One region of the Priestia sp. 179-F W1.4 NHS genome, then DNA from elsewhere that is predicted to be linked to it. Evidence: riboswitches for the same ligand, from Rfam matches in the RefSeq annotation. Region 1 holds a riboswitch; the other holds the start of a gene.
What was found. Region 1 has a riboswitch for preQ1 ahead of queC (7-cyano-7-deazaguanine synthase QueC). Riboswitches for the same ligand answer to the same signal wherever they lie in the genome.
Positions count from the first base shown of each region.

Region 2: linked by a shared signal. The riboswitch ahead of ACH0CI_RS24265 (QueT transporter family protein) and the one ahead of queC (7-cyano-7-deazaguanine synthase QueC) in region 1 are both predicted to bind preQ1.

Region 1 covers NZ_JBIQFF010000002.1:470,948-483,492, reverse strand. The annotation lists gene ACH0CI_RS12985 (alpha/beta hydrolase family protein) at 7-888, shown strand; gene ACH0CI_RS12980 (DUF6254 family protein) at 976-1,101, shown strand; gene ACH0CI_RS12975 (3-ketoacyl-ACP reductase) at 1,167-1,886, opposite strand; gene ACH0CI_RS12970 (spore germination protein) at 2,094-3,692, shown strand; gene ACH0CI_RS12965 (Ger(x)C family spore germination protein) at 3,717-4,916, shown strand; gene ACH0CI_RS12960 (hypothetical protein) at 4,928-5,164, shown strand; gene ACH0CI_RS12955 (GerAB/ArcD/ProY family transporter) at 5,187-6,308, shown strand; PreQ1 riboswitch class I at 6,381-6,424, shown strand; gene queC (7-cyano-7-deazaguanine synthase QueC) at 6,655-7,320, shown strand; gene queD (6-carboxytetrahydropterin synthase QueD) at 7,320-7,760, shown strand; gene queE (7-carboxy-7-deazaguanine synthase QueE) at 7,753-8,484, shown strand; gene queF (preQ(1) synthase) at 8,583-9,080, shown strand; gene ACH0CI_RS12930 (NAD(P)H-binding protein) at 9,149-9,850, shown strand; gene ACH0CI_RS12925 (hypothetical protein) at 9,882-10,109, opposite strand; gene ACH0CI_RS12920 (YkvS family protein) at 10,426-10,611, opposite strand; gene ACH0CI_RS12915 (patatin-like phospholipase family protein) at 10,920-11,765, shown strand; gene ACH0CI_RS12910 (hypothetical protein) at 11,783-11,977, shown strand; gene ACH0CI_RS12905 (hypothetical protein) at 12,125-12,451, shown strand.
Region 2 covers NZ_JBIQFF010000008.1:102,450-114,994, forward strand. The annotation lists gene ftsZ (cell division protein FtsZ) at 1-779, opposite strand, end outside; gene ACH0CI_RS24225 (tautomerase family protein) at 1,139-1,528, opposite strand; gene ACH0CI_RS24230 (hypothetical protein) at 1,696-1,854, opposite strand; gene ACH0CI_RS24235 (TRM11 family SAM-dependent methyltransferase) at 2,115-3,068, shown strand; gene rluF (23S rRNA pseudouridine(2604) synthase RluF) at 3,106-3,822, opposite strand; gene ACH0CI_RS24245 (MFS transporter) at 4,098-4,631, shown strand; gene ACH0CI_RS24250 (hypothetical protein) at 4,688-5,035, opposite strand; gene ACH0CI_RS24255 (hypothetical protein) at 5,063-5,308, opposite strand; gene ACH0CI_RS24260 (hypothetical protein) at 5,378-5,827, opposite strand; gene ACH0CI_RS24265 (QueT transporter family protein) at 6,263-6,751, opposite strand; PreQ1 riboswitch class I at 6,761-6,805, opposite strand; gene ACH0CI_RS24270 (Lrp/AsnC family transcriptional regulator) at 7,001-7,411, shown strand; gene ACH0CI_RS24275 (YitT family protein) at 7,795-8,661, shown strand; gene ACH0CI_RS24280 (hypothetical protein) at 9,011-9,229, shown strand; gene ACH0CI_RS24285 (5-deoxy-glucuronate isomerase) at 9,473-10,261, opposite strand; gene ACH0CI_RS24290 (LacI family DNA-binding transcriptional regulator) at 10,396-11,421, opposite strand; gene iolE (myo-inosose-2 dehydratase) at 11,482-12,378, opposite strand; gene iolD (3D-(3,5/4)-trihydroxycyclohexane-1,2-dione acylhydrolase (decyclizing)) at 12,463-12,545, opposite strand, start outside.

The DNA of each region.
Region 1 (12,545 bases):
TTTCTGTTGAAAAAATGGGGCATCATTGCATTAATCACTGTAGCTGTGCTCGGTGTGACAGCGGTTTTTAACCGAGCTGAAAGTGATGATGTAAATAAAGAAAAAATGAATTTATTATCGCCTTATTCAAATAAAGTAGATGTATATAGCATTACGTATCCTAGTGATAATTTAAAGATAAAAGGGTTTTTAGTACAGCCTAAAGATATTGCAGACAAACATTATCCGCTTTTAGTATATAATCGCGGAGGAAATCGCGAACATGGCATGATTCGCGCAAAAACACTTCAGTATTTGTCATACTGGGCAAGTAAAGGCTACGTCGTTGTTGCGACTCAATACAGGGGAAATGGCGGAAGTGAAGGAACAGAGACGTACGGCGGTAAAGATATTGACGACGTATTAAATCTTATTAAATGGGGAGAACAGCTTCCTTATGTAAATCACCAGCAAAAGGTAGCGCTAGGATATTCACGCGGCGGTATGATGACGTATTTAACGATGAAAAACGGCGTTAAATTTGATGCTGTTGTCGTACAATCAGGTATTACAGACATGTTTCAATTCTACGACCAAAGAGGGCCTGAAATGAAACAAGTGCTGCGGACAATTGTAGGAGATCCGGCGCAGTATCCAGAGAGGTATAAAAGTCGTTCTGTTGTCTACTGGAGCGATAAAGTAAATTCACCTCTTTTAATTTTACAGGGCGATCATGATCGTAAAGTTCACCACACTCAGGCTGAAAAACTTGTGAAACAGCTAGATGAGCAGGGAAAAGAATACAAATATGTACTGTACAAAAATGGAGACCATCCGCTAACTGCTTATTATGATCAATATAACGCGGAAATTGATAAATGGTTTAAAATACATTTAGCTAAGCAGTAAAGAAATTGGAAGCAGTTTTGATGTATGGAAAAGAGCAGCTTGTTTTATCCTACTACATGTAAGCATATAAAAAGGGGATGAAGCAAAATGACTCAGTCTAAAAGTCAAAAAGAGCGTCAGTGGAACGTACGAAAGCAATCACAAAACCCATCGCATGGAAAAGTAAAGTCTTTTGAAGAACTATCAGAAGAAATCACGCCTAAACGTAAATAAGCTAACTATCATATAAAAGAAGACACAAAAAAGGAGAGCTGAAGCTCTCCTTTTTCTATGTTTGTTTATGGATTTGTAGACCACATGCCCGCAGATTTGATAAAAATACGCGGATGCAGCTTTAATTGTGCTACCATAATTTCTGCTAGGTCTTCAGGCTGCATCACTTTATCAGGATTGCCATCCGTTAAGTTTTCTTTATATGCTAATTCCGTTGCTACTGTACTTGGTGTTAGAGCTGTTACACGAATATTGTGTTTGCGCACTTCTAGCGCTAAAGATTCAGTTAAGCCAAGCACGCCAAATTTTGAAGCGCTGTAAGCACTTGTAACGGGAGCGCCTTTTTGACCAGCAGTGGATGAAATATTGATGATGTCTCCACCATTTTTTTCGATTAATTGAGGTAGAACGGCGCGCGTTACGTAGTAAACGCCCATTAAATTCACATCAATGATTTGTTTCCACTCAGCTGGGTCTAGCTCTAAAAAGCCTCCGAATTTACCGATTCCCGCATTGTTGATTAAGATATCCGTTGCCCCTAATTTTGTATGTAGATGCTCAACTGCTACGTTTACTTCTTCCATAGAAGAAACGTCTGCTGTTGCATAAGCAACTTGTACATCAAATGCTTCCAGTTCAGAAGCAACAGCCTTTAAATCTGCCTCTGTACGAGCAATTAAACCGATATTTACGCCTTCTTTTGCTAATTCAATTGCAGTTGAACGACCGATGCCTTTTCCTGCTCCTGTAATAAGAGCTACTTTGCCTTTAAGTGATTGTGCCATGTATAGACTCCTTTCAATATTCCGTATAAACATTCTTCATAATAACGAAGAATTATCCATTACTATCCTATAGAAATGCACAAATGATGTCAAAAATAAAGATTATTAAAATGGCTTCAAGTATAAATTTCCTTTTCATACAAAAACTATAGAGACTAAAAAGAAGAAATTCCGTTTCTTTTCGTTCAATGTAGTGGAGGATGAACAATGCGTATTAAAAAACTATCGGAGTTAACGAATAAATCCAAACAGCGGAAAGAAAAAGCTGGTGAATCGAAGGACTCTAAGGCAACTAGTGCTTCTTCCACTGAGGAAGAGCAGAAATTGTCGGAGAGAGTGGGAGATAATATCTTCCACATGAAAAAAGCATTGGGACAGAGCACGGACTTAGTGACAAGAGAGTTTCGAATTTCAATTGAAGAAAAATTCACTTTAGGTGTTGCTTACATCGACGGATTGGTAAATAAAGATGAAGTTGAACACTATGCGCTAGACTCCATTATGCATTATCACGATGAGCATTTAACTCATGATGACGGTGTCGTTAATATGTACGAGTTGATTAAAAGCTATAGTTTGGCGGCCGGTGAAATTATGGAAGCCAAAACATTGGATGATGCTCTTCTTCATGTTTTATCAGGAGATACCGTGCTGTTTTTAGAAGGGTATCAAACGTGTATTGTGGCAAGTACAAGAGGGTGGAGAGACAGGGCTGTTTCTGAACCACAATCTCAGACCGTTGTAAGAGGACCTCGAGACAGTTTTACAGAAACACTGCGAACGAATACCGCATTGATTCGGCGCCGAATAAAATCTCCAAAACTTTGGATTGAATCTCAGCAAATAGGAGAGTTTACAAAAACGGATATTGCGCTCGTTTATATAGACGGCATTGCGGATGAACAGGTCATTCAAGAGGTAAAAGAGCGTCTTTCTAAAATTGATATAGACGGTATTTTGGAGAGCGGATATATCGAAGAGTTGATTCAAGATGAAGATTATACACCTTTTCCTACTATGCATAACACGGAGCGTCCAGACTCCGTGGCAGCAGGTCTTTTAGAGGGGCGGATAGCCATTTTAGTAGACGGTACACCTTTTGTATTGATGGTTCCTGCCCTATTTATTCAATTTTTTCAGGCGGCCGAAGATTATTACCAGCGCGCAGATATTAGTACATTGATTCGCTTAATGCGCTACATGGCATTTTTCTTAGCCCTTTTAACACCTTCTGCTTATATTGCTTTAACTACTTTTCATCAAGAGATGCTTCCTTTTGCTTTGTTAATTAGTATTGCAGCTCAAAGGGAAGGTGTGCCTTTTCCAGCTATTATTGAAGCGTTTATTATGGAAATCACGTTTGAAATTTTGCGAGAAGCGGGAGTCCGATTGCCTCGAGCAGTAGGTTCAGCTATTTCAATCGTGGGAGCACTCGTTTTAGGAGAAGCCGCCGTACAAGCTGGATTAGTATCCCCTGCAATGGTTATCGTTGTATCCATCACCGCTATTAGTAACTTTGTTTCACCGGTGTATGATATGGCCATTGCAGTAAGGATGCTGCGCTTTATTTTAATGGTTTTAGCAGCTACTTTTGGCTTGTTCGGTATTATCCTCGGGCTAATTTTAATGATTTTACATTTATGCAGCTTAAGGTCATTTGGAGTCCCTTATATGACACCTATGGCTCCCTTTGTGAAGCGTGATCAAAAGGATGTTCTAATTAGACGTTCGATCAAAAAAATGAAAACAAGGCCAAAGCTTATTAACGAGAAGAATATTTCACGTCAAAAGACGCAAAAAAACTAAACTGTGCAAAGGTGGCCGGTTACTATGAAAGCATTTCTGATGTTATGTATCTGTTCATTGCTGTTAAGCGGCTGCTGGAGCAGTCGAGAGTTGAATGAGCTAGCCATTACGGTTGCTGTCGGAATTGATAAAGCAGAAGATGGCATTATTGTTACAGTTCAGCTGATTAACCCTGGTGATATTCAGGCCAAAACCCCTACAAACGGGCCTTCTGTTACCACATTCTCTATTAAGGCTTCGTCTGTAATGGAAGGGTTAAGAAAAATAACGACAAAATCCCCGCGGAAAATTTATCTTTCTCATTTACGAATGCTAGTCATTAGCGAAAGCATGGCGGAAGAGGGTATTGCTGAAGTGCTTGATTTCTTTGCTCGGGATCATGAAGTGCGTACCGATTATTTTGTTGTTGTTGCTAAAAACACGAAAGCATCGAGCGTTCTGAACGTATTAACAACAATTGAAAAAATACCAGCTAACCATATGTTTGCTTCATTAGACGTCTCTCAACGTATTTGGGCACCTACTAGAGGCGTAAAGTTAAATGAACTGATCAGTAACTTAACGAGCGAAGGAAAGCAGGCGGTGTTATCGGGAGTATTGGTCAAAGGCGATGTGAAAAAGGCAGGAGATATGTCGAGCATTTCCCGGACCAATCTGTCCACCCTGCTCAATTTTAAAGGATTAGGTGTCTTTCAAAATGATAAGCTGATCGGCTGGTTCAATGAAGACGAAAGTAAAGGATATAACTATATTACAGGAAATGTAAAAAGTACGTTAATTGTTATTCCATGCGAAGGAAAAGAAAAACAGCACGATATCATCGGAGTAGAAATGCTTCGAACGAACGTGAAGGTAACGGCTTCTATGAAAAACCATAAGCCTCATATTCACGTGGATTTAAAAGGTGAAGCAAACGTGGCAGATGTAGAGTGTCAAGTAAACTTACAGGACCCAGCTGTAATTAATATGCTCGAACGAAAAACAGCAGCGGACGTAAAAGAAAAAATGAATGACGCAGTGGAAAAAGCTCAAAAAGATTATAAAAGTGATATCTTCGGTTTTGGAGAAACGTTTTACAGACAAGATGTAAAGAGATGGTACAAAATGAAAAGAGACTGGAACAGAATTTACGCAGAAGATTTAACCGTCGATTTAGATGCCAAAGTTCAAATCCGTCGCTTAGGCACGTTAAATAACTCATATATGAAGCAAATGAAGCATTAAGGAGAAAGAAAATGGAGGGATTTATCGCCTTACTGGTACTTCTTGCTTTTTTGACTAAAAAAATTATGATTAACTTCCGAAAGGAAAAGTATTACCGTGAAATCGTTGTCTATCTTTGTCTTATAGGTATGGGTTTATTCTTTTGGGGAGCCATTACACTCCGTAAAGAAGTACCTACGCCTCTGTACTTTTTAGAGGAACTCATTAAGCCTCTTACTAAAACCGTTCATCATCTGTTATTTACGTAAGCATGTAGGAGAGAAGGGGTGTATGATGCAAATAAAAGAATTTATTACTCCGAAACAACTTCTTTTTCTCATTTATTTTTTTTGTATCGGAAGCGCTATTTTGGCAGTTCCGGCTACGTTATTAGAAACGAATAGACAAAATGCCTGGGTATGTAGTGTGCTTGCTATTGGCTTTGCCCTTTTAATTGTTGCGGTGCTGCTATGGCTGATGCACCGTTACCCTCAGCAAACGTTCATTGAAATAGCTAAAAAAGCGCTAGGTCCTTACGCCGGAGCGTGTATGTCTCTTATTTACATTTCTTTTATGTTCATTCAATCTACGTTTTCCCTTCGAGATATCAGTACATTTATGACGACGCAAATTGTCCCTGAAACGCTGCCTACGTGGATTCATGCTCTTGTGATTTTAGCGGTTATATACGGAGGGTATTTAGGCATTGAAGTGATAGCGAGAACCGCGGAAATCTTTTTACCGTGGATCGTCGTCCCTTTTTTATTGTTAATTTCGTTAAATATTCCTCAGATGAAACTGGATCGTCTTTACCCTTTGTTTGAATTCCGCATGGATGATTTAGTGTTAGGGACCACGTATTTCTTAGGAAATCCGTTTATGGAATTGATTTTTGTGCTAATGATTACGCCTCATATAAAAGATGGCAAAAAGGTAAAAAGAATGATTGTTATCGGCACTGTGGCATCGGGCTTGACGATTACGATTGCAGTTGCGGCTTGTATATTAGCTCTTGGCGCGAATATTGCATCAATGCACAGCTACCCAGTTTATTTATTAGGAAAAATGATTTCGTTAGGTGCAACGATACAGCATGTTGAAGTATTAGTAGCTATTATTTGGATGTTATCTATCTTTTTTAAAGTTGTCATTGTGTTCTATGCTATTCAGTTAAGTATCGCTCAATTATGTAATTTACGGGTGCGCAATTTTTTGAGCTTCCCTTTAGGTCTAATCATTACAGGCGTGGCGTATTACATTATTCCAAATACAGCATACTTCAATTATTTTGAAAAATATTACTGGCCGTTTTATTTATTTGTACTAAGCGTCTGTTTTCCGTTGTTATTTATTGCGCTTTCTTATATAAAGAGAAATAAGGCAGCTAAAGGTGATAGAAGCCAACAAACATAGCATTATTTATACGTATGTGGTATAGTATACGATGACAATTCAAGAAGAAACGCCGTACACGTTTGTATATGTACGGGAGAGGTTCGAAAACTCCCTCTATAAAAAACTAAGATCATCGTTGATGACAAAAGACACGGTTTTAGCGTGTCTTCTTTCACGTGCTTTTCTATCAACACGTCTTTTTGACGTGTATGCTGGCGAGGACGTGTATCTTAGTTGCTTTTTAGGGAGATTGCTGGAAAAGAGCAGTCTCTTTTTTATGTTATAAAATTAGTCACAAAGGGAACGAACGGTTCAATAAAGTTTCTTCTTCTTTTGATTTCAATCAAAAAGGAGACGAACAATAATGATGAAAAATGAAAAAGCTATTGTTGTATTTAGCGGAGGTCAAGATAGTACAACATGTCTATTTTGGGCTTTGAAAAACTTTAAAGAAGTAGAAACGGTTACTTTCCAATACGGTCAGCGTCATAGTCAAGAGATAGAGGTAGCAAAAGCTATCGCAGCTGATTTAGGTGTGAAGCATACCGTCCTAGATATGTCACTTTTAAATCAATTAGCACCAAATGCCTTAACGCGAGATGATATTGAAATTGAGCAAAAAGAAGGAGAGTTGCCTACAACGTTTGTGGATGGCCGCAATCTGTTATTTTTATCATTTGCTGCCGTACTGGCTAAAAACAGCGGAGGCCGTCATATCGTAACAGGCGTTTGTGAAACTGATTTTTCGGGATATCCAGACTGTCGAGACGTATTTGTGAAATCGTTAAACGTCACGCTTAATTTATCAATGGACTTCGAGTTTGTGATTCATACGCCGCTTATGTGGATTGATAAAGCAGAAACGTGGGCGTTAGCGGATGAGCTAGGAGCGCTTGAATATGTGCGTGAAAAAACATTAACGTGCTACAACGGTATTGTTGCTGATGGGTGCGGCGAATGTCCCGCATGTCAATTGAGAAAACGCGGGTTAGATCAATACTTGCAAACAAAAAAAGGAGGAGAAAAATAATGCTGCAACAAATGTATCCTCAAGTCTTTCATGACTATGAATATGAATTGAACAAAGATATGCAGTTTGCTGCGGCACATTTTGTTCCTCATACAGAAGCAGGAAAATGCCGTCAAGTCCATGGACATACGTATTTTGTAAATTTAACTGTTGCCGGAGATACATTAGACGAAGCGGGCTTTTTAGTAAACTTTGCGCTATTGAAAAAAATTGTTTCTGGTCAATTTGATCATACATTATTGAACGATCATTCTATCTTTAACGAAGAAAATCCAAATGATTTTCCTACAACTGAAGTTGTTGCTCGTAAAATTTATGAGTTGGTTCAAGAATATCTAGACACACTACCAAATAAGCCTTCTTGCGTACAAGTATTCGTGCGGGAAACGCCGACAAGTTACGTAGTTTACCGCCCAAAGAAGGTGAAAAAACGTGGCTAATACAATTCCGGTACTTGAAATATTCGGCCCAACGATTCAAGGGGAAGGAATGGTTGTAGGACGTAAGACGATGTTTGTTCGTACCGCAGGCTGTGATTATTCCTGCAGCTGGTGTGATTCAGCTTTTACATGGGATGGATCAGCTAAAAACGATATTCGTCAGCTAACAGCAGAACAAATTTGGACGGAGCTTAAAGAAATTGGAGGAGAGTGCTTTGATCACGTCACCATTTCTGGAGGAAACCCTGCGCTTATCAAGGCGATTGGTTCACTTGTAGAGCTTTTGCACAGTCATGGGGTAAAAGCAGCTCTTGAAACACAGGGAAGCCGTTATCAGGATTGGTTCCTAAAGATCGATGATTTAACGATTTCTCCTAAGCCTCCAAGTTCATTAATGAAAACAAATTTCTCCGTATTAGACGATATTATAGAGACATTAATAAAGGAAAAACGCATGGCGCACATAAGCATAAAAGTCGTTGTATTTAATAATGAGGACTTTGAGTATGCAGCGTCTGTTCATGAACGTTATCCTGAGGTTCCATTTTTTGTTCAAGTAGGCAACGAGGACTTAACGACAATCGATAATGCGTCGTTAACACAAGAATTGCTTAAAAAGTATGAGTGGTTAATCGACAAGGCAGTGGCAGCTAAAAACATGAACGATGTAAGAGTTCTGCCGCAGGTTCACGCCCTTGTTTGGGGAAATAAACGAGGCGTGTAAGCGCATAGCAAAAAATTTACAAAGAAAAATAAAAACAGATATATACAAAATAAAAAAACGCTGTTAGAATGACAATCGTAGAAAGAGAGGAAATGCAAATGAGCGGTCGAAAAGATGAAGAATTAGAAGGTGTATCACTCCTTGGAAATCAAGGAACAAACTATTTGTTTGAATATTCACCAGATATTCTAGAAGCATTTGATAACAAACATCCAAATCGTGATTATTTTGTGAAATTTAACTGTCCGGAATTTACGAGCTTATGTCCAAAAACGGGTCAGCCGGATTTCGCAACCATTTATATTAGTTACATTCCAGATGAAAAAATGGTGGAAAGCAAGTCGTTAAAGCTTTATTTGTTCAGCTTCCGTAACCATGGAGATTTCCATGAAGACTGTATGAATATTATTATGAATGACTTAATTAAACTGATGAATCCAAGATATATTGAAGTATGGGGAAAATTCACACCACGCGGCGGGATTTCAATTGATCCATATACAAACTATGGCCGTCCTGGTACGAAGTATGAAGAAATGGCTAATTATCGCCTGATGAATCATGATTTATACCCAGAAACAATTGATAATCGTTAATTCGAACAAACAGGTTGTGTATGCAACCTGTTTTCCATTGCAAAAACAACAGATGAGAAGGTGAAAGAATGTCACAGAGATCAGCATTAGTATTAGGTGCAAGCGGACTTGTTGGTCAAGAACTTTTAAAAATGTTATTAAGCAACAGCTTATATAACCATGTGACAGTGTTTGTTCGAAAAAAGCTACCAATCGAACACACAAAGCTACGTCAGCTTGAAATTGATTTTTCAGAGCTTGATAAGCACGAAGAATGCTTTGCAGTTGATGATGTATATTGCTGTTTAGGCACGACAATGAAAAAAGCAAAAACAAAAGCGAAATTCATTAAAGTTGACTACGAATTTCCTTTAAAAGCGGCTAAATGTGCAGAAAAATATCGCTGCAAAAACTTTTTAACGATTACAGCAATTGGTGCTGATCTTCGTTCGCCATTCTTTTACAGTAAAGTAAAGGGGCAAGTAGAAGAAGATATCGCAAGCTTGTATATCCGTTCTACTCACTTTTTCCGCCCATCGTTATTATTAGGCAAGCGCCAAGAGTTTCGCCTATTTGAAAAGCTTGGGGGATACACGTTAAAGTCGTGTTCATTTTGCCTTGTAGGAAAGTGGAGAAAATATCGTCCAATTAAAGCGTATAACGTAGCCAAATCCATGATGAAAGCTGCACTTGAAGATAAATGTGGTGTTCATGTACATGAAAGCCAAGACATTTATACAGGTGAATGCTATTATTCGTTTACCAACGGCAAGCGCGTGTTATCAAAATAAAAAAAGCCTCTTCATAAGAAGAGGCTTTTTTCTATCTTCCGTCAGCATCCGCGTTCCCATCACCATCACCATCACCATCGTGATCGTGATTAGAAGCAGATTCACTCCAGCTTGTGTAGGAGTTAGAATCTTCTTCGGCATAATTCATGGGTTCAACGGATGTTTTTTTATTTGAAGTTTGCTTGCGTTTAAAAACGAACTGCACGATGAAAAAAAGAATGACAATAAGTGCAACGATAAACAATACAGTATCAAACATGCTAGTAATTCCTTTCAGTAAGTAGGTAGTAGTAGCTTGTTCTTATTGTCACACGAAAATAAGACCCTTTCAAGAAAAAATGGGGCCTGGTTTTGTTTCTTTAAGGAAACTTTTTTTATCTTAGCCATATATTATTGTATGAAGAAACATTTTAGAAAAGAGGGAGTACAGTGAAAAAAAGTTCGAAGGATGTTAAGGTTCAACAGTATATTTATCTCATGTATAAGCTGGGAATTATTACAGAAGAACAAAAGAATCAGTTCTTTCAAAACCACTAAAAAAGCAACCGTTTTTGCGTTCCGGTTGCTTTTTCCCTTTACATAGCGGGATTAATAATCGTGTAGTTTTTGTGGTTGACAACAGTTCGCTGTTCTAAGTCTAAATCCCGGTAGTTTGTCATGTAAGTCAAATCAACAATCACGGAGTTTTCATTTACTTTTTCGACAATGCCCTGTAAGCCATTTTTAAATTCTATCAAGTTTCCTACCTCTGCTATCTTCATCATTCATCGCTCCTTTGTTTTAAATTAGTTCATTATTAATTTTTTAAATAATTTTAATTTTGAAAATAGTAAAACTAGTTAGCGTTTTCTTTTTTTACAATTTTGCCTTAAAACTGGGAATTAGTAAAGGGTTTTTTGAAAAAATATAAAATAAAATTGAAAAAACAAGTAAAATGTGCTGAGGAATAAAAGGAATTGGTAGCTTTAACGAAAGAGAGAAGCAACACAGTTCCATCTTTGTTCATCTTTCGTTATAATAAACGAGGTATAATCTTGTCATAAATTATAAGAATTAGAAGGTGTAGAAATTGAAAGATACTGGACTCGTGCTCGAAGGAGGCGGTATGAGAGGCCTTTATACAACCGGAGTTTTAGATTACTTTATGGAAAGAAATCTGTACCTTCCGTATGTAATTGGCGTTTCAGCCGGCGCTTGTCATGCCACTTCTTATTTATCTAGACAAATAGGAAGAAGTCGCAAAGCTAATTTAGATTTTTTAGAGGATCCTCGCTACTTGTCGTGGAAAAATTATTTTAAAACAAAAGAGATATTTGGAATGGATTTCGTTTTTGATGAAATTCCTAATCAGCTTCTTCCATTTGACTTTGAGGCATTTGCTGAGCGTACAGAGAAGCTTGTAGTAGGAGCAACGGACTGCGTGACGGGAGAACCCGTTTATTTTGATGAGTATGATCGGGATATTTTGACAGCGGTTCGCGCTTCTAGTTCCCTTCCATTTTTAGCACCTGTCGTTACATATAAAGGAAAAGAGCTGTTAGATGGAGGAATCAGTGATCCGATTCCAATCAAAAAAGCAGTGCAGGATGGATATAGAAAAAATATTGTTGTGCTAACGCGAAACGAAGGATATCGAAAAAAGAAATCAAATATGCTTTGGTTATTGAAGCGCAAATATCGTCATTATGATGGGCTGACTCGTGCGCTTGAGAACCGCTATAAATTGTATAATGAAACATTGTCATATATTGAAGAGCAGGAAAGACAGGGAAATATCTTTGTGATTCGTCCGCAATCCCCTCTTGTAGTAGGGCGAATTGAGAAGAATCGTGAGCGTCTCGACGCTCTTTATAACCAAGGATATAAAGAAGCTGAAGCTCAATTTGCGTCTCTGCAAAATTGGCTGAACAGCTAAAAACGAGGTGGAACTGAATGGATGAACAAACAGTAATCAATATGTTAAATGAGTTAAGTGAAGGAAAAGTAACCGAAATTAAAGTTAAAAAAGAAGACTTTCTTGCTTTTCGCCCTTTTTTAGTAAATCGCCCTGATTTCAAACATTTTCGTGGAATCGCCGGACGCGGAGGCGATTTTACCTATACGTATCTAGAAATTCCTAGGAGTTAAACGAAATGATGGCATTATTTGATTATGCCTTATATAATGGATGTATGAGCCTGTACAGTAGAGAATATACTGTTACAAGTGCTTGTGCGTTTATTTAGTAACGTATAGTAAGAGCGAATAAACGTGTTTAGTTATAGGAGGGATATTATGGATGAGTTTCGAAAAAGTACAGCACCTTTTTATTTTGCAGATCATATATGGAAAGATAAAAATGGAATGACGACTTATGGGATGCTGTTAACGAACCGGCCCGAAGATGACGGGGACTATGACCTCCATTCGTTATTAGAAGAAGCATATGTAGATCATAAAAAAATTCTAATTACTACTGTTTACGATAACAGTGAACAGCAGTTGACCGGATACGTGATACATTTATCAGATGATCAAGACGTTTTTACGTTTATGGATGATACGGGTGCTAAGCTAGTGATTGATTTCTATGATGTTGTAGAAATTGAGATCGAAGATTAAAAAGAGCTGAATGTTGATTACAACATTCAGCTCTTTTGTGTAAAAGTAGATGAATTTAAATGTTTATCATAAGAATTATAAGGGAAAAACGAAT
Region 2 (12,545 bases), on a different contig from region 1:
ACGCCTCTTGCTCCATCAATCGATGCATCTAGCAGCGGACTAGAAATCGCTTTTTTCGCTGCTTCAATTGCTCGATCTGATCCCGAAGCTCGTCCGATACCCATAAGCGCAAATCCTTGATTAGACATAATTGTTTTTACATCAGCAAAGTCAAGGTTAATCAGCCCCGGAACAGCGATTAAATCTGAAATACCTTGAATACCTTGGCGAAGAACATTATCTGCTTCACGGAATGCTTCAAGCATAGGTGTCTTTTTATCAACGATTTCAAGCAAGCGGTCGTTTGGAATGACAATAAGGGTATCTACCGATTCATTCATCGCAGTAATACCGCCTACTGCTTGCTTGGTACGTTTATTTCCTTCAAACTTGAAAGGGCGAGTAACTACTCCAATTGTTAAAGCATTTAGTTCACGGGCAATTTGAGCAATAACCGGAGCTGCTCCAGTACCAGTGCCTCCCCCCATGCCAGCTGTTACGAATACCATATCTGCGCCTTGCAGTACTTCTTGAATTTGCTCTCTGCTTTCTTCTGCAGCTTCTCTTCCTACTTCTGGATTAGCTCCTGCACCTAATCCTCGCGTTAATGCCGCACCAATCTGCATTTTCACATCTGCTTTAGATAAATTAAGCGCCTGAGCATCCGTATTAACGGCGATAAATTCTACCCCTTGTACACCATGTTCAATCATACGGTTAACGGTGTTATTTCCTCCACCGCCGACTCCAATTACTTTAATTCGCACTAATGGCGATACATCTGCATCAAATCCAAACATTCTAAGTTCCTCCTCAATGATCAAAATTACTTTCTCTTATTATCCGAAAAAACACGTGAAGAACCTTTTACTCCTATATTTAACGCGTAACTGTTCTTTTGTTTTACAGATTTTATACATTTCTCTTTTAACCTTTTAATCTTTACATCTTTATGTAAAATTATTGTTGTTCTGAAGTTAGTACGCCGAACTCTTTTTTGGTTTTCTCACTCAAAACGGCATATAAGCTTATTGTATCATTCATTTGACAGATGTCTGTATTTAATTTTGAGTAAGATGTGACTAAGAGAATAATATTTTTATAGACAAAATGAGAAAAAGCCCTTAGAAATAAGGGCTTCTCTAGATAATAAACCATTTTATAATTTCCCAGTTAAGAATTGAGCTTCTCCCATACCAAAGCTCCAGTCAGCATTACCGTTTTCAACAATTGAAATCATAATGTCGCTTGGTTGAATTCCGCAGCTTTCTCCCAGCTCTTTTACAATTAATTTGTAAAGAGCTTGTTTTTGCTCTTCTGTTCGCTGTTTGCTCGTCACACTTATAATAACCAAATCCTTGCTTCTCTCAAAGCCAAGACCTGTATCTTCAATAATCATTTCATGAGCAGGATGCTGATGTACAATTTGATAACGATCGCGTTCTGGGACGCCAAAGGCTTCTAGCATCGCTCGATGAGCAGCGTCTAGTAATGCTTTTAACTCTTTTTCGTCTCTTCCTTCTATTACATCAAATCTAAGTAATGGCATACTAAGTAACCTCCAGCTTTTTGTCTAATGTATTATTGCTTTATCATATCACAACTATCATTTGTAAAAAAAAGATATGCTATTCACAATGTGCTCTCTAGTGAAAGAGACCTCAAACTCTTCAATAAAAGCTGAACCTAATAAAAAGAAATGAGCAGCATAACGGCTCATTTCATTAGTACAAAAATATTTATAATAAGAGCTAAAATACATGCAGATACAATGGCAATGAGTACGTTCATCACAAGGTTTTGCGAGGATGTTTTAGCTTGTTTTTTCATATCAGCCCGACTCATCTGTTGCTTTTCATGATCACTTTTAGACATCACGTAGCCTCTCCTATTCATCAAAATGTCAGCAGTGTATAAATGATTTTTGAGAAACCTTGATCCAGTTCTTTTGTATAAACAGCAGCACATGCAGGTTATCATCAGTTATTTTAGCATGTTTTGTCAAATAAGTGGACTATGTAGCGCTTCAATTTAGTATTCACAGCCAAATATATTTAAATTCGTTGCTTTTCTCTTCTTTTCTCGCTATTGTTTGAGAAGAAGGATAATTAGATACGATAAAGGATGATACGATATTGAATAACCATACGCAGCTGCCTCAGTATATCTACACATACGCATGCAGCGAAGAGGAACTCTCACTATGTCAATTAGAGAGACGCTCTCTTTTTGAAATTGAAACTGAGAAACCTATCATAAAAAGCGCCGTTAAACTTGATCCAAGCAGAAGCCCTTTTATCAAAGAGCGATTAGATATTATGTATGAATCAGATGACCTTGCAGATATTTGCAAACAAGTAGAAGATATTGACCTTGGAGATCAAACATTTAAACTCATTTTTATGAAAATTAATGACTTAGAAAAAGATCAAAAAATAAGCTATAAAGGTCAGCGTGCGATTGAACGTGATGTGGGTTGGCATTTTGTAGCAGAAGCAGACTTGCATAACCCTGACCATTTGTTTGGAATTGTTCCATTTGAAGGACGCTGGTATTTTGGAAAATATCAAAAAAGCGAAGCTGTATGGCTGCATCATTTGAAGAAACCGCGTGAATACTCTACGGCACTCAGTACCCGCCTTGCAAGAGCTGTAGCTAACATTGCCGTTCCAAAGCCTGAAGGAATCAAAGCGATTGATCCATGCTGTGGTATTGGTACAGTCCTCGTAGAAGCTCTTTCAATGGGCATTGATATTGTAGGACGCGATATCAACCCACTTGTGACCGACGGATCTCGTGAAAATATTGCGCATTTCGACTTAAAGGGTGATGTCAAAACCGGACCGATTTCGGATGTTGCCACTCACTATGACGTAGCGATCATCGACATGCCTTACAATCTCTACACCCACGCGACGCCTGAAGATCAGCTTTCTATTTTAAAACACGCTCGCCGCTTTGCGGATAAAGTAGTCGTGATTACAGTAGACACGATTGACCATATGATTCATGAAGCCGGCTTTTCTATTTCAGATCGCTGCGTAGCGCGCAAAAGCGTATTTTCTAGACAAGTAGTTGTATGCGAATAAAAAAAGACACCAGTCTAACAGGCTGGTGTCTTTTGATTTACCACTCTTTAGGTTCATAGTCTAATTCTTTGAATAGCTGCGTACGCTCTTTTTTCGTTAAATCTCTCCATTGCCCAACAGGCAAGTTGTTTAAGTGAATATTCATAATACGCGTACGCTGAAGTCGGTATACTTCATATCCGAGCACTTCACACATACGGCGAATTTGACGATTTAAGCCCTGTGTTAAAATAATTTGAAACTCGTACTTAGACAGCTGTGTCACTTTACAAGGAAGCGTTTTTGTACCTAAAATTTTCACTCCCTCAGACATGTTTTTGATAAACTCGGGTGTAATCGGCTTATCTACTGCAACAATATATTCTTTTTCATGCTTGTTTTCTGCACGTAAAATTTCGTTAATAATATCGCCGTCATTTGTAAGTAAAATTAAGCCGTCTGAATCCTTATCTAGTCGTCCGACATGATGAATACGCAAAGGGTGATTGACTAAGTCAATGATGTTTCCCTTTACTTTTTTCTCACTCGTACTTGTAATGCCGACTGGTTTATTAAGTGCAATATATACATTATTTCGAGCAATCCGAAGCTGTTGGCCACTTACTCGAATATCATCGCCAGGCTTAACTTGATCTCCGATTTTTGCAACCTTTCCATTAACGGTTACTCTTCCTTCACTAATTAACTTATCTGCCCCGCGTCTTGACGCTTTGCCAGATTCGCTAATGAATTTATTCAGTCTCAGGTGAATCACAACCTTACATTTAAAAATTTTAAAATTTGTCTCTTCTATTAGAAACCGATATGTGTCAATTTCTATACCGTCCCTATCGTAACATGCTATACGCTTCTCGTCTTCTTTTAATTTCATTACTTGACTATATTTTTTAACAGCAATAGAAGTATAGATCCAAAATACTTTGTAATCTTATTCTTAACATTTCAAGCAATGCTTACACCTGTCAAACTAACGTCAATCTCCACTTCTATGCAAGACCTAAACGTCTAGATTGACTGATCAGTATAGAGTTGCTACCATCAGGTTTTCTTATGCTTCCAGGAGGAGTAACGCTGGCTCTAACAGCTATGGTCGGAGGAAGTTTGTTTGATAAAATTGGATTTAAGCCGCTGCTTTTAACAAGTTTAATTCTTTTAACGTTTATTTTAAGTTTGTTCACTACCATTTCAAGCGAAACAACTACGATGACCGCAGCTATTTTATACGCCGCCTTTACAATTGGCGTAGGTTTAAGCATAGGGCCCGTGATGACGCTTGCTTTAAATCAAGTACCTAAACCTCTTCACGCTCACGGTTCAGCCATTTCAAATACGATTAACCAAGTTGCAGGCGCGATTGGACCAGCTTTGTATACAAGTATTATGACTATGGCTTCTCAGCACTTTATTCAACAATCAAATGAAGCGAATAAAACGCTGTTACAAATAAAAAGTATGACAAGCGGGGTCCATACCGTCTATTATGTAGCCATCGCTTTCGCTATCGTTTCGTTCCTGCTCGCTCTTACGTTAAAGAAAAAAGACCAGCAGCTGGAGACGCAATAAATAAGAAACTAACAAGAGCTGCTCAAGTCATGAGCAGCTCTTGTTACATGCCGAATTTATATTACAAATGTAAAAGCAATCATAGATACTATGAAAGCAAGAATAATAATACCTCTCTTTTTTTCTGTTTTCCATGCTTCAATAGCGCCCGCGATACCACCAATGACTAAAATAAAAGTACCTATAATGTGCAGAGGCAGCAGCGATAATACTCTACCTAAACTCGCCATCACTCCTCCAATCAATATAAAGCCTGTTGTTATAATCGATTTTAATGATGTTAAGTCTCGTATAGCTTCTTGTTTTTCAGTCTTACTCAGTTTAAAGTACTCTATTATACTAAAAGCAGCGGGTGTTCCCCATAAAATAAAGAAGCTAACTAATCTATCCGTGTCTACATTCACTGTTTATTCACCACCGCTATTAGTTTCTTATACACTTTTCCTAACCCATTTTTTAGAGATAAAACAAGCGGCTGTAGCTGCTACAGCGGGAATCATAAAAGCAAAGCTACCAGAATAACTGCCAAACGTTACTTTACTTGATAATCCTTCGATTGAGCTCCACATAGTCGAACTTTCTGGAACATATAAGAGCGTAAGAATCATTCCTGATAGCAGTTGAAAGCTACCCAAGAAAACGATGAAACTAATGATAAATATTCCATATCTGTTCAATAAAATCTCCCCCTTGATTTATATACGATTTCACGCTTCATAAGTTCCATTATTTAACAAATCCATGTATTATTCTCGCTTCAAAGATCCTCCAAAAGAAAATTGATGGTAGTCATCGATCTTATTCCAATATCCTATGCACTTTACGTCAGGCTCATCAATAGCTAACGCTTCTTTATTAATTCCTTTATAAGGAAGAAATGCATTCAACTTTACCTTTTGTTTTGGCTTAATATTTAACTTATTGCCTTCTGCTAACACCTTAAATTTATTTTCAGAATAACCGTTTTTCATTTTTAAAGGATAGGATAAAAAGACATTGTTTTGTTTGATGGTCAAATCGCTCTTGTTTACGAATTCCAATTCATACGAAATCCCTTGCTTCATCTTTTGTTCTTTGATGACGTTAATATGGATCTTTTCTAGTTCTCTTAAAGGAACGTTGTCTTCTTCTTTTGAACACCCGGCAAATAAGATAGCTAACACTAATAAAACAAGAATTCCTAACTTTCTATTCAAAAAATAATCCCCTCTCTCGTAACAAAGATTATTTTACAATTATAACTCAAAAAAGTTATTTAATGGTAAAAATATACAATTAAAAAAGCAAACCTTGTCGGTCTGCTTTTTTAATTGCTACGCATAGGTAATGTGTTGTTGTACGAAAAACTTTTCGATAAGGAGTTTGCCAACTATATGTATATCGTAACAAAAGAAAAAAGAACGCGCTGTGAGATTTGTCACTTCTTCTTTCAAAATAATCTAATTGAATACTCGCTATTGCGTTACGCAAAAAGAGCAGAACGCAATAGCGACCTGCTCTTTTTACATGCTAGATATGGGTAATTTGTCCATGCGTGAAAAGCTCTTCAATAATAAGGGGTTTATCACTACACTTATAGAATAACAAAGAAAAAAAGATGCGGCTGTGAGATTTATCACAGCCGCATCTTTTTATCCAACTAGCTTATTAAATTGTACACGTTTATTAATTGCCGCCATAATTGGTGCTCCAACAAGCATAACCACAAACTCACCAACAGCTGTTGTTAACCATGTAAAGAAAAATGGTAAATCAAATGCTAGGTGCAGTTCAAACGCAATAATAAACATCGTAAACGTAAACACAAGTGTATTAATAAGCATACGAGCCCACATATTTTTAATGTAGCGCATAGAAAAAATGGTAATGAGTAATGATAGTACAGATTGTCCTACCCCAAACACCAGATCATAAGCGACCATTGGTGAAAAAAACAAATTCGTCAGAAATACCCCTAGTACAATGCCGTACACGTACTTTTTATTAAATACAATCAAATGATTGAACATTTCTGATATACGAAATTGGATATTGGTGAAGCCAAACGGCTGAATTAACATGCTAACAGCAATATACATAGCTGCTAAAAGACCGTTGACGCAAAGTGTTCTTATATTCATCTTACTATTCTCTCCTTAGTTTTTTAACGTGGGATGGTTACGAACCACGTAAACACTCAAAGAATCATACAGCAAGCTTAAGCTTTCGTCAATCTAGCTGTTTGCAAACTACTGCTGCTTTCATGTCTTCCATATTGACTGCTCTTTTTTCTTACTTTTCTTTAGTATAAAATAGAAGACGTATCCGTATACATAGGTGACATAAAGTAGTTAACCCTTTTGATTTGAAATACGAAAGGATTTGTAGCGATGTTAGATAATACAGATAAGCGCATACTAGAAGAGCTATCAAAAAATGGACGTATGAAGATGAAAGAATTAGGAGAAAAAGTGCATTTAACCGGACAAGCCGCTTCTGCTAGAGTATTAAAGTTAGAAGATGAAGGCATTATCAAAGGCTATACAATTAACATTAATGAACGAAAACTTGGCTACACCGTCCATGCATTTTTAAATATCTATACGCAGAGCATTCATCACCACCCCTACCTTACATTTGTAGAAAGTCAGAAGAAGTACGTCATCAACAACTTTAAAATTAGCGGCGATGGCTGCTACTTACTAGAATGCAAATTTCATTCAAATGAAGAACTAAATGATTTTTTGACAGAGCTAAATCAGCATGTGAATTACAAACTTTCAATCGTCATTAACAAATAAATTTTTTTAAAAAATAAAGGTATATTAATTTATGAAAATGGTAATCCTAATAACGTATTCCCCCTATTCCAATAAATTTGAAAATCCTTTGCGCCGTCGCAAAGGATTCTTTTTTTATGTAGGAAACCGCCTTCTATTTTTTGAAAAGTTGAACATCTCTCATAGCGTTGACATAGCGGTCAGAGGTTTATATAATCGGTGACATCGAAGCATAGAAAAGCAGACTCAAGACATTATACACGTATCGTAATTCTTCGTCTTAGAAGTTGATCAGTTTTATAACTAGACAATTTCTAAGACGTTTTTTATTTTATCATTTGTGAAACACTAGTAAAAACAAGATTCCACGTGAAAATATCCTAATGATCAGGGAGGTTTGCATATTGAAAACAATCTATAAAGACATCATTTTAATTATTGCCGGAGCGCTTTTAGTTGCTGCATCCATTGATTTTTTCGTCATTCCAAATAAATTAGGTGACGGAAGTACGGTTGGTATTGCTCTTGTTTTATATTATTTATTTCATATCCCTACAAGTATCAGCACATTTCTTGTGAACCTTGTATTCATTGCCTTAGCTTATAAATTTCTAACTAAAAAAACCATTCTCTATACGATTCTAGGAGCTGTCATGACGTCCGTTTTCTTAGGTCTGGTCAGCTATATTCCTTTTCACGTTCACGACATGATTTTAGGAATTGTATTCGGGGCTTTACTAATGGGAACAGGACTGGCACTCATTTTTATCGCGGATGGATCTACCGGCGGCACAACTCTTTTAGCTTATTTATTAAACTACACAAAAGGCTACAATATCTCGAAAAGCATGTTCTACATGGACAGCGTCATTATTTTAGCATCGGTTTTTGCTATTGGCGTCAACAATACCCTCTATACTTTTATATTCGTCTATCTTTGTGCTAAAATCGTCGATGTTGTTATCGAAGGTTTCCACAACAAAAAAGCAATGACGATTATGTCTGATCAGTACAAAGACATTGCGCAAGTTATCACCAGTGAATTTGGAAATGCAGCTACCATCTTTTACGGATATGGCTACTACGCCAACAAAGATAAACGCATTATCTACGTTGTTATTAAAAAGAACGAGTTATTAAAAATTAAAAAGAAAATCCAGCAAATTGACCCGAATTCTTTTATTGTCATCCACGAAGTAAAAGAAGTTGTCGGCGGAAAATTTGGATTTATCGGCAATTCGCCTCATGAAACAAAAGCCGCTGCTAAATAAAAAAATCCACCTCTTGGTGGATTTTTTTATGAAAAAACCGTTAAGAAAAACGAAAAGATCCCTGCTAAAAAGTAAACTGACCCTAACGCAATTGCTCCTGTAACGACCGTAAATACACTTAATCCGATAGCCACCTTCATTTTCATCCACATCCCTTTTTAGATTAGTAGTATAAGTATGTCCAAGAATAGAAGATTTATAACTATGCCACCCTATTTATTTCATATATCGATGCAACAATTGTCTATTCAATGTGTTCTAAAACCACCCCTGGCGGCATAATGTATAGGAAGGATTTCATATACACATCTTTGTATCACACATATCATATGAAATTAGGTGAGATAAAATGGTGGCTGTCCACTTTTTTGAAAACAGAAAGCTTCTATTAAGCCAGCTGAGGGAAAACATTCCTTCTACGGGTGATGATTTAAAGATTAAGGGACGAAAAGGAACCGTCGTGCTTGTGAATGACATCGATGAAAAAAATGTTCACGTGGAAGTTGCTTTAGAAAAAGTAGTGAAAAAGAACTTAGCGTTAGATAATGCTAAAAAGAAAAGGAGATAAGCGGCTACGCTTATCTCCTTTTTTTGATTGACATACGATCTCTTGCTTCTGTTTAGAAAAAAAAGAGACTCCTAAAAAAGGAATCTGCCAAAAAGAGCGATATCATCGCCTGAATATTAATACAAGCTATACTTTAACATATAAAAACATATTTTACAAAAATAAACTATTATTTTACGCATAATTATTTTTTTATTCGAGGCTTTTCAACATTTGAAACCCATTTCGTATAAAGAGTTTTATTTATTTTTCAGGCCAAATTTTTGCATCCGGCTCTAATAACCACTTATGCTCTTCTTCCATAATACGGTCTGTCCATGGATTATTGTCAAGATGGCGAATCATCCAGCAGAAGTACATCGCATAGCCGGGAGCCGTTGCTTGAGGATGATCTAATTCACCTGGAATTGTAATAAAACTATTATCAACTACACGGTATGCACCTTCTCCAACCATTGCACAGCCAAATCCTTGCGGCTTGTCAAAACGATAGTAATATACTTCAGGCTGATCATGATGATGAGGCGAATAGCTCGACCATCTTCCTGGATAAGAAATAACTTCTCCAATAACAAGGTTAGAATAAGGAGCGTTATTATAATCAAAGATTGTCCGAATGACACGCTGAGCGGTACCTTCCCATACTCCTTCACCAGCTACTGTATTTTGACAGTCTTCAGGCGTATATAATTTTGATGAAAATTCTTTTTCATTATCCGTTTTTTGAACTAGTACTTCACTATTGGCAAGCGCGGTAATTTTAACCTCCACATTTTTCGAAACGTGCAAACACCAAGGCTCTTCTTCAAAAAGAGACTCACGCTGAATTTCTTTCGAATGTCCTTCCCACTCTAGCTTTACCTTTCCTTCTAGTAAAAGAATAGCCGTTTCATTGCTGCTGTCTAGTAAAGTTTCCTCTTTTCCTTGAGACATATTATAAATCCCAATATCCATCAGCATATCTTTGTGCTGACCGGCCATTTCTGTAAGTACGTTGTATCCTTTATTTAATTCACCTAATTTACCTAGCATGTTTAACTTCCTCCTTTATGTAGTAGCACAATCAGAATTTACTAATCACTCATTTTTTCTTCATAGACTTTATACATTCTTTTGAATATGTGACTGTGAAGAGTTTTTATTAACAGCAATACTCTTGATTGTATTCAATTATTTGCAGATGCTGTGGCGTTTCTTCGTAACGGAGCCGTCGATTTCCGGACAATCAATTTCGGCTCAAGAAGTAAATGTTCTTTATGCATCGTTGAGTATTCCATTTCTCTAACCAGCAAATCCACTACGTTTACAGCCATTTCTTTTGTCGGTTGTGCTACCGTCGTCAACATGGGCGTGATGGTAGTAGAAAGGACGGTATTATCAAAGCCAATCACTGATAAGTCATTCGGCACATCAATGTTGAATTCTTTTGCCGCTTGTATGACGCCAATAGCCAGTAAATCGTTACAAGCAAAAATAGCCGTCACTTTCTCCTTCATTAAAAAAATTTGCTTAGCACTTTCATATCCTTTTTGAATACTAGCTTCGGTCGTAATAACGTGCTGAGGTAACACAGTGATTCCATTTTCTTGCATGGCATCTCGAAAAGCATCTAAACGGGCGTGATTACTTTTTGCATTTTCTGTAATAATCGCAATTTTTTTATGATGCAAAGATAGCAAATAATCAGTCGCCAAATAGCTTCCCTTATAGTCATCCACTGTCACTGTATTAACAGATATGTGAGGGATTTCTGAAGCAATAACGCTAATGGGTATATCTTGCTTCAGCATATTTTTTAAAAGATTAGCATTGCGAAAAGCAGATGCTACAATTAAACCGTCGATTCTCTGACGAATTAACAGCGATAGATATTTTTTCTCTTTTTCCGCATCGTTATCGGTATTACACATTACAACATGGAAACCTCGCTCATGACTTCGGTCTTCTATACTTCTTGCCAAATCGGCAAAAAAAGGGTTGGAGATGTCGGGTACGAGAAGCCCAATCGTTTTAGTAGGCTTTCCTGTTAAAGCAGATGCTACGACGCTTGGATGGTAATTCAACTGCCCCATAACCTCAATTACTTTTTGCCTTGTTCTTTCACTAATGTGACCGGTTTGATTGATAACTTTTGATACGGTGGAAATTGATACACCTGCTTCTTCAGCCACACTATAGATGGTTGGCTTCATTTCATCTCCTCCTTTCCTTTCATAAACATATAAAAGGCGTAAAACCTTTTACAATAGAAATTAAAGACCGCTTTTTTCTTTAATAAAGTTTCTTGCTTTTAACGCATATTCAAAAGGATTAGCAAGCGCTGGATCCTGTTCTGCTTCTACGACAAACCAGCCGTTATAATCAGAAGCGGCAAGCGTAGTAAATACTTCATCAAATTCAATAACTCCGTCGCCTGGAACAGTAAAGGCTCCTTCTTTTACCGCTTGCAAGAAGCTCAGGTCTTGTTGTTTGACTCGATCAACTACTTCTTGGCGAATATCTTTTAAATGAACATGTTTAATACGATGAAGATATTTTTTTAAGATATAAAGAGGTTCTTCGCCTGAAAAAACAAGATGACCGGTATCAAATAGGAGCGAAACAAGCTCTGGATTGGTAAGCTCCATTAGCTGCTCAATTTCTTCTGTTGTTTGGACGCCTGTTCCCATGTGATGATGATAGACAATATGCATATCTTTCTCTCTTGCTAGTTTCCCAAGATAGTGCAGGCCTTCTATAAGGCTGCTCCACTCTGTTGGCGTGAACACGGGCTTTTCTTTGAATAAAGGTACATCCATCATCCCTTGAATGCTGTGTCCTTGTTCAGATACAACAATTACTTTTGCTCCCATTTCGTATAAAAAATCGCGATGTTCAATAAATGGCGTCACCGTTTCTTCCGGCGGCTTTGTCGTTAAAAATGTACTAAACCATGCGCTTGCAATTTCTAAATTCCGAAGTGATAATGCCTTCCTTAAGATCGAAACATTTCGCGGATATTTGTTTCCTACCTCACTTCCTTTAAAACCGGTTAAAGCCATCTCACTGATACACTGTTCAAATGTATTTTCAGCTCCTAGTTCAGGCATGTCATCATTTGTCCAAGCGATTGGAGCAATCCCCAGTTTGACCGTGTTTTCCTTGAACATGTCTTCCTCTCCCCTATATCAAATTGAAAACGCTATTATATTCACCGAATGTTTCCCCTCAACATCGGCCATTTCTCTTGCTTGTTAATAGCCTCTGGCCATTTCAAGATTTTTCACTTTATCCTTATAGGCTTCTTGTACATGGTAATTTTCAGATACCTCTGCTA